Regions from separate parts of the Cupriavidus sp. CP313 genome, predicted to be linked through region 1. Evidence: predicted binding sites of a transcription regulator. Region 1 holds the regulator's gene; the other holds the start of a gene.
The links. The regulator sigma-54, encoded in region 1, starts transcription at its own class of promoters, with help from an activator protein. The targets are predictions, from matches to a motif close to TGGCANGNAANCTGCTTT.

Region 1 (4,391 bases):
ATGACGACATCGTCAAGACCGACAAGCCGGTCAAGCTTACGCGCGGCCCGTCGGTGATGACCGCCAACGGCCTGATCTTCAACAACGTCACGCGCGAAGTACAATTGCTCGGCAATGTACGCGGCACCATCATCACCGGGCCGTCCCCGGGCCGCGCGCCGGGGTCCTGATCCCGATCCCCGGCCCGGGGGCCGCGCACGCAGTGCCGGCATGCGCAGCCGGTCCGCACCAACCCGCACCAACGTACCCAGACGCCCTCAAGCAACCCCTGCCAACATGACTGCTTCCCTGACGACATCGTCCCGTCGACGCACCGCCCCGGCCCTGCTCGCCCTGGCCATGGCCTTCGGCCTGCTGGCCCAGCCCGCCCTGGCCGAGCGCGCGGACCGCGACAAGCCGATGGTGCTGGAGGCGGACAACGCCAGCTACGACGACGTCAAGCAGATCTATACGCTGACCGGCAACGTGGTGCTGACCAAGGGCACCATGATCCTGAAGTCAGACGCCGCCGAACTGCGCACCGACCCCGAGGGCTACCAGTTCGCGGTGGCCACCGCCAAGCCGGGCAAGCAGGCCTACATCCGGCAGAAGCGCGAAGGCGTCGACGAATACATCGACGGCTGGGGCGACCGCATCGAGTACGACGGCAAGCAAGAGTACTCCAAGCTGATCGGCAATGCCCGCATGGCGCGCCTGCAGGGCGCCAAGCAGGTCGACGAGATCCGCGGCGCGGTGCTGACCTACGACAGCCGCAAGGAGTTCTACACGGCCGCCGGCGGCGGTAGTGGCGACGCCACGGGCGCCAATCCGTCCGGCCGCGTGCGCGCGGTGCTGTCGCCGCGCCAGGACCAGAAGGCCGGCGCCACGGGCAACGGCGGCTCGCCGCTGGACCTGAAGCCGGCGCCCGCGCCTGCCAACAAACCCTGACGCCTGGCGCCGGCTTGCCTGCCCGCGCCAGAAACGCCTGAACGCCTGACTGTGCCTATGACCGATACCGCAACCATCGCCGACAAGCCTTCCGTCGAAGCCTCCGCCATCCTCCCCGGGGGCAGCACGCTGGTCGTGCGCCACCTGAAGAAGCGCTATGGCTCGCGCACGGTGGTCAAGGACGTCTCGCTCGACGTGAAGAGCGGCGAGGTGGTCGGCCTGCTCGGGCCCAACGGCGCGGGCAAGACCACGTCGTTCTACATGATCGTGGGCCTGGTGGCGCTGGACGAAGGCGATATCGTGCTCGACGGCGACCACATCAGCGGCCTGCCGATCCACGAGCGCGCGCGCATGGGGCTGTCGTACCTGCCGCAGGAAGCCTCGGTGTTCCGCAAGCTCAACGTCGAAGAAAACATCCGCGCGGTGCTGGAGCTTCAGGTGAACAACGGCAAGCCGCTGCCCAAGGCCGAGATCGAGCGCCGCCTGGATTCGCTGCTCGACGACCTGCAGATCGCGCACCTGCGCAACAACCCGGCGCTGTCGCTGTCGGGCGGCGAGCGCCGCCGCGTGGAAATCGCGCGCGCGCTGGCGTCGTCGCCGCGCTTCATCCTGCTGGACGAGCCCTTCGCCGGCGTGGACCCGATCGCCGTGGGCGAGATCCAGCGCATCGTCAGCTTCCTCAAGGCACGCAATATCGGCGTGCTGATCACCGACCACAACGTGCGCGAGACGCTCGGCATCTGCGACCACGCCTACATCATCAGCGAAGGCACGGTGCTGGCCGCGGGCCAGCCCGAGGAAATCATCGCCAATGACGCAGTGCGGCGCGTCTACCTGGGCGAGAACTTCCGCATGTGATGCAGCGGCCTGCCCTGGAGCGGCAGGCCTCTTCGCGGGCGCGCGTGGGCCCTCCCACAGCCAGCGGCGATCGGACCGCATAAGCGATAGCAATTTCCGTTCCAACAACGGATAGTTGCGCATAGAATAGGTCGCATGAAACCGTCGCTACAGCTCCGTCTTTCCCAGCATCTGGCCCTGACCCCGCAACTGCAGCAGTCAATCCGGCTGCTGCAGCTCTCTACGCTGGAACTGCAGCAAGAGGTCGAACAGGCGCTGACGGAAAACCCGCTGCTCGAGCGCGAGAACGACTGGATCGAAAGCCCGCTGCGCGTGGCGGCCGACGGCTCGGTCAACCTGCAGAGCGCACCGGCGCCCGCCCCGGCAGAGCCCCAGGGCAATGGCGAGGCCCGCGCCGACGGCGCGGGTGACGACGACAGCTATGGCGACAGCGGCAACGGCGACGACTATGGCAGCGGCGACTGGAGCCTGGACGACTTTGCCCGCCGCCCCCAGGGCGACGAGGACGAAAAAACGCCGATGCAGCTGCGCGAAGCCGAGCCCACGCTGCGCGAGTACCTGATGGAACAGCTCACGCCGCTGAAGGTCTCGGCGCGCGACAAGGGCCTGGCCATCTTCCTGATCGAATCGCTCGACGACGATGGCTACCTGAGCGCATCGCTTGAGGAGATCTGCACGGAGTTGCCGGAAGAACTCGAGTTCGAGATCGACGAAGTCCACGCGATCCTCACGCTGCTGCAGAGCTTCGACCCGCCCGGCGTGGGCGCGCGCAACGCCGCCGAGTGCCTGGCCCTGCAGTTGCGGCGCCTGACGCACCCGCAGCGCGAGCTGGCGCTGAACATCGTCACCAACCACCTGGAGTTGCTCGCAGTACGCGACTACACGCGGCTGAAGAAGGCGCTGCAGGTCGATGAAGTGGCGCTGAAGTCCGCACACGAACTGATCCGCTCGCTGGCGCCCTACCCCGGCCATGCATACAGCCGCCCGGAAGCCGACTTCGTGGTGCCGGACGTGTTCGTGCGCAAGGGTGGCGGCGGCTGGATCGCGCAGCTCAATCCGGATGTGATGCCGAGGCTGCGCATCAATGATATGTATGCACAAATCCTGCGTGGCGCGAAGGGTGAGTCCGGCACGGCCGGGCTGCAGCAGAAGCTGCAGGAGGCGCGCTGGCTGATCAAGAACATCCAGCAAAGGTTCGACACAATCCTGCGTGTCTCGCAGGCCATTGTCGAACGTCAAAAGAACTTTTTCAGTCACGGCGAAATCGCCATGCGCCCCTTGGTTTTGCGGGAGATTGCCGATACACTGGGTTTACACGAGTCAACCATCTCCCGGGTGACGACCAATAAATACATGGCAACGCCGATGGGTACTTTCGAACTGAAGTACTTCTTCGGCAGCCACGTGTCCACCGAAACCGGTGGCGCGGCTTCATCAACGGCCATCCGCGCCTTGATCAAGCAACTGATAGGAGCCGAAGACCCGAGGAATCCCCTTTCCGACAGTCGCATTGCCGAACTGCTGGGTGAGCAAGGCTTTGTTGTTGCGCGCCGCACTGTAGCCAAGTATCGCGAAGCCCTGAAGATCCCCGCAGTCAATCTCCGCAAGTCTTTGTAGCCGAGCCCACCGCCTGCCTGGTGAGGCTCTTTCAGAAGGAGAAGCGCTATGAACTTCAAGATCAGTGGACACCACCTGGACATCACGCCCCCTCTGCGTGAGTACGTGGAAACGAAGCTGGAGCGAATCGTCAGGCATTTCGATCAGGTCATTGGCGTTAGCGTGCTGCTCTCTGTCGACAACCACAAGGAAAAGGACCGGCGTCAGTACGCGGAAATCAATCTACATCTCAAGGGCAAGGACATCTTTGTCGAGGCGCATCACGAAGACCTATATGCAGCGATCGACGCACTCGTCGACAAGCTGGACCGTCAGGTGATCCGCTACAAGGATCGCGTGCAAGGCCACGACCGCGAAGCGGTCAAGTACCAGATGGCCGCAGCGCAAATGCAGCAATGACCGTGCCCGGCAGCCCCGCAGCGGGCTGCTGAATCAGGATTGAACAGGCAAGCCGCGCCACGAAGCGCGGCTTTTTTGCGCCCTCGCGTTCCGGGTTGCCGCCGGCATGCCGCGCCCGCACTGGCGGTGCGGCCCGGCTGTGGCGCCGGAGCCAACGCTTTTCACCCGAATGGGCAAGGGTGTTCGCAAGCGCTGCGCCAAGGTGTATGCTGCGCCATACAAAGAGAGGGAATCCTGGCCGCGCCCCGCATCGGTGCGCCGGCCCCCGGCCCGGAGGCACGATTGCATCACCATGTATCGTTCTGCACCGGCTTGCCCCGCTGCGCTGCACAATGCGGGGGTAGTCGCTGCTCTATAATGGGCCGGACGCCTCCGGCCAGGCCAACGGCAGCCCGGGGCCAGCCCACTGCCCGGCGGAACGATCCGCCCGCTAACTGAAATCCTGCGCATCGCCCATGAATCGTTTGGCCAAATTGCTGCCACCCGGCAACATCACCCTCGACGTCAGCGTCACCAGCAAGAAGCGTGTGTTCGAGCAGGCCGGGCTCCTCTTCGAGAACAACCATGGTGTGGCGCGCGCCATCGTGACG
Region 2 (4,391 bases), on a different contig from region 1:
CGGGTTGCGAACCTGCGCGGTGGCCGTTTTGCATGCTGGCGGGCGGGTGATGCAGACGATTCAGCCTTCAGGCAATGCCGGCACGCTGTCGTCCTTCAGGTCCACGCCCGAGCGGCCCAATGCCGCCGCGCCGCGCAGCAGGAAGGCCAGCCGGTCGGCGGCCTGCGCATACGGCAGGCCTTCGGGGCGCACGTTGGAGATGCAGTTGCGCTCGGCATCGGTGCGGCCCGTGCGCGGCGCATGGGTCAGGTAGATGCCAAGGCTGTCGGGCGAGCTCAGGCCCGGCCGTTCGCCGATCAGCATCACCACCTGGCGCGCGCCAAGCAGCTCGCCGATCTCGTCGCCCAGCGCCACCCGCGACTGCTCGGCCACCACCACCGGGCCGATGCGCCATGTCTGCGGCAAGCGCGGGCGGGTGGCATCGAGCAACGGCAGCGCGTGCGTCTGCGTGGCCAGCGCGGACAGGCCGTCGGCAACCACGAACACCACATCCGGCGCCTCGCCCGGCCGTGCCGCGGCCAGCCGCGCGCGGCTGGCATCGTCCAGGCACCGGCCCAGGTCGGGGCGCCGCAGGTAGTGCGCGCGGTCCGGCGCCGCGCTGTGCACGGCGAGGTTCTGTACCCCCGCCGCATCCAGCGCCGCGGTGACCGCGCCCACGTCCAGCGGCAGGTGCACCGCATCGCGCGCCTGCGCATGGGCCAGCCCGAAGGCCAGTACCGCATCGGTGGTCTGGCTGTGACCGGTACGGCCCAGCGCTACGCGCGCGCGCGTGAACTGGCGCAGGCGTTGCCACGGGTCGGCGTCGGCTTGCGGGTCCGCGGGAGGTGGGCGTCTGGCCGTCATCGGCTGCACCTTACAGGCTGTGGGCCATCTGCAGCAGCGGCTGGCGCGCGGCGGGCTCGAGCAGCCTGCCGCTGGCATCGGCAATGCCCATGCGCTGCAGCCAGGCCTCGAACTCCGGCGCGGGGCGCAGCCCCAGCACCTCGCGCAGGTACAGCGCATCGTGGAACGAGGTGCTCTGATAGTTCAGCATGATGTCGTCGGCGCCGGGCACGCCCATGATGAAATTGATGCCGGCCACGCCGAACAGCGTCAGCAGCGTGTCCATGTCGTCCTGGTCGGCCTCGGCATGGTTGGTGTAGCAGACGTCGCAGCCCATCGGCACACCCATCAGCTTGCCGCAGAAGTGGTCTTCCAGCCCGGCGCGGATGATCTGCTTGCCGTCGTACAGGTATTCGGGACCGATAAAGCCCACCACCGTATTGACCAGCAGCGGCGAGAACGCGCGCGCCACCGCGTAGGCGCGCGCCTCCATGGTCTGCTGGTCGACGCCGTGGTGCGCATTGGCCGACAGCGCGCTGCCCTGCCCGGTCTCGAAGTACATCAGGTTGTCGCCAACGGTGCCGCGCGCCAGCGCCTGCGCGGCGTCGTGCGCCTCGGCCAGCAGCGACAGGCTGATGCCGAAGGCCGCATTGGCGCGCTCGCTGCCGGCCACCGACTGGAACACCAGGTCCACCGGCGCGCCCTGCCCGATCGCGCGCAGGGTGTTGGTGACGTGGGTCAGCACGCAGGACTGCGTGGGAATGTCGAAGCGGCTGCGCAGCTCGTCGATCATGCGCAGCAGGGAGACGATGGTGCCCAGGTTGTCCGAAGCCGGGTTGACGCCGATGGTGGCATCGCCGCAGCCATAGAGCAGCCCGTCGATGATCGACGCGGCAATGCCCTTGGGATCGTCGGTCGGGTGGTTGGGCTGCAGCCGCACCGAAAGCCGGCCCGGCAGCCCCACCGTGCTGCGAAAGCGCGTGACCACCTGGCACTTGCGCGCCACCGCCACCAGGTCCTGGTTGCGCATCAGCTTGCTGACCGCGGCGGCCATCTCCGGGGTGATGCCCGGCGCCACCCGCGCCAGCGTGGCGCTGTCGGTTTCATGCAGCAGCAGCCAGTTGCGCAGGTCGCCCACGGTGGTGGCGCCGATGGCGGCAAAGGCTGCCCCATCGTGCCGGTCCAGGATCAGGCGCGTGACCTCGTCTTCCTCGTACGGCACCAGCGCCTCGGTCAGGAACTGCTTGAGCGGCACCTCTGCCAGCGCCAGCCGCGCGGCCATCCGCTCCTGCTCGCTGGCCGCGGCAACGCCCGCCAGCGCGTCGCCGGAGCGCGCCGGGCTGGCCCGGGCCAGCAGCGTGCGCAGGTCGGCAAAGACGTGGCGGTGGGTGCCGATGGTGTGGGTGTAGGCCATGCGTTCCGTTCCTGGGCTCTGGGGAAAACGATGACAGCGGTGCGCCGGGCGTCTTGCCGGGCACGATTCCCCCTAATATAGACAGCCTTTGCGTGTGCCGTTATGCCAACATCGCGTCAGCGCACACGGCCTGACTCAGGAACAACATCTGGATCAGCGAGAATTCAGAATAAATTTGAGCAAATTGCATGCCGGAGACCCCGATGAAAGACCCCGACCCGACCACCACCCCGCGCCTGCTGCCGGCCGCGTGGTACAGCGTCGGCACCGTCGCCTACCTGCTGACCGCCCTCGCGCTCTGGACCGTGCTCCACGCCAACCTGGTGGCGGCATTGCTGTCCGGGCTGCTGCTGTACTCGCTGGTGGACGTGCTGGCGCCGCGCCTGAAGCGCCTGCACCAGCGCCACGACGCCCTGGCCGTGGCCATCCTGTCGGCGCTGATCCTGCTGGGGCTGACGCTGGCGGGCTGGCTGCTGGTGCGCTTTGTCAGTGGCGAGGGCAATACCCTGGACGGGCTGCTCAACCATGTGGCCGACATCATCGACCGCTCGCGCGGGCAGATGCCGCCGTGGCTCAGCGATGCGCTGCCCAAGGGCGTGGACGAACTGGCCAACACGCTGATCGAGACGCTGCGCGAGCATGCCGCGATGGCGCAGAAGCTGGGCGCCGAGTTGCTGCGCACGCTGGTGCATATCCTGATCGGGCTGGTGATCGGCGCGATGGTGGCGCTGTACCGCGCGGTGGCGCGGCCCAACCGCCGGCCGCTGGCCGCGGCGCTGGTGGCGCGCGCACGCACGCTGCAGCAGGCGTTCTCGCAGTTCATCTTCGCGCAGATCCAGATCTCCACCATCAACACCATGCTGACGGCGATCTACCTGCTGCTGGTGCTGCCGCTCTTTGGCGTGCACCTGCCGCTGACCAAGACGCTGGTGGTGATCACCTTCGTGGCCGGGCTGCTGCCGGTGCTGGGCAACCTGATCTCGAACACGGCCATCGTGGTGGCCTCGCTGTCGGTGTCGCTGCCGATCGCGGTGGCGTCGCTGGTGTTCCTGGTGGTGATCCACAAGCTGGAGTACTTCCTGAACGCGCGCATCATCGGTGCGCGCATCCAGGCCGCGGCGTGGGAACTGCTGATGGTGATGCTGCTGATGGAAACGCTGTTCGGCATCCCGGGCGTGATCGCCGGGCCGATCTTCTATGCCTACCTGAAGCGGGAGCTGGCCGGCGCCGGGCTGATCTGAGTGCCGCGGCCGGCATGCCGCAGCGGTGGTAGGACCAATGCCTGTTCAGGCGCCGTCCTGCTCCACCCGGCTGCGCACGAAGTCGATATGGGTCTGCATGGCGGTGCGCGCCTCTTCCGGGCGGCGCGCGCAAATCGCATCGCACAGCGTGCGGTGCTGCAGCAACAGCAGGTCTGACGCGCCGTCGTCCTGTTCGCGCAGGCCGGTGCCGTTGATGGTGATGTGCTCGCGCAGCATGCCGATCACGCTGGTATGCAGATGCAGGAACATGGTGTTGTGCGAGGCCTGGGCGATGGCGTCATGCAACTGCGCATCGGCATCGGCCTCTGACTGCTTGTCGTCGGCGGCACGCGCGCGTTCCAGCTCAGCCATCAGGGTGCGGATCCGCTTCACATCGGCAGTATCCGCGCGCAGCGCCGCAAAATACGCGGTCGCGCCCTCCAGCACGCGGCGGAACTCCAGGATGTCGTCGCGCAGCGCGGGGTGGTCGGCCACCAGTTGGCCCCAGGGCGAGGCAATGCCGGCGCGCAGCTGGTCGGTGGCGTAGACCCCGGCACCGCGCCGGCTCTGCAGCAGGCCGCGCGCGGCCAGGCGCTGGATCGCCTCGCGCACGGTGTTGCGCGCCACCTCGTATTGCTCGGCCAGCACCCGCTCGGCCGGCAGCCGCGTGCCGGGCGGCCAGGTGCCGTCTAGCAGCGCGGTCTCGATCCGGCGCATGACCGACTCCACGCGTCCGCGGGTGCGCCCGTGCCTTGCTGCCGCTGCCGTCATGCCGTGTGTCCTCGCTCCTGAGCTTGCGCGGGTCGTCGGGCAGATTGGTCCAACCAATTTGTACCGCCGCGCGGAAGCGGGAATTATGCGCCGAAACGTGCGACCCCAGCACGTCCGGAGCGAGACATGAAGGATCGTCAGTA

Region 2: ACW4E8_RS28645 (ethanolamine ammonia-lyase subunit EutB) is a predicted target of sigma-54. The motif match lies at 2,413-2,430, and genes of this name have one in related genera.

What each region holds. Positions count from the first base shown of each region.
Region 1 covers NZ_JBSVZB010000002.1:273,712-278,102, forward strand. Annotated here, with positions in the region: gene lptC (LPS export ABC transporter periplasmic protein LptC) at 1-170, shown strand, start outside; gene lptA (lipopolysaccharide transport periplasmic protein LptA) at 277-927, shown strand; gene lptB (LPS export ABC transporter ATP-binding protein) at 985-1,785, shown strand; gene ACW4E8_RS03500 (RNA polymerase factor sigma-54) at 1,921-3,402, shown strand; gene hpf (ribosome hibernation-promoting factor, HPF/YfiA family) at 3,451-3,801, shown strand; gene ptsN (PTS IIA-like nitrogen regulatory protein PtsN) at 4,257-4,391, shown strand, end outside.
Region 2 covers NZ_JBSVZB010000025.1:59,911-64,301, forward strand. Annotated here, with positions in the region: gene eutC (ethanolamine ammonia-lyase subunit EutC) at 61-843, opposite strand; gene ACW4E8_RS28645 (ethanolamine ammonia-lyase subunit EutB) at 854-2,236, opposite strand; gene ACW4E8_RS28650 (AI-2E family transporter) at 2,440-3,477, shown strand; gene ACW4E8_RS28655 (FadR/GntR family transcriptional regulator) at 3,523-4,248, opposite strand; gene ACW4E8_RS28660 ((Fe-S)-binding protein) at 4,375-4,391, shown strand, end outside.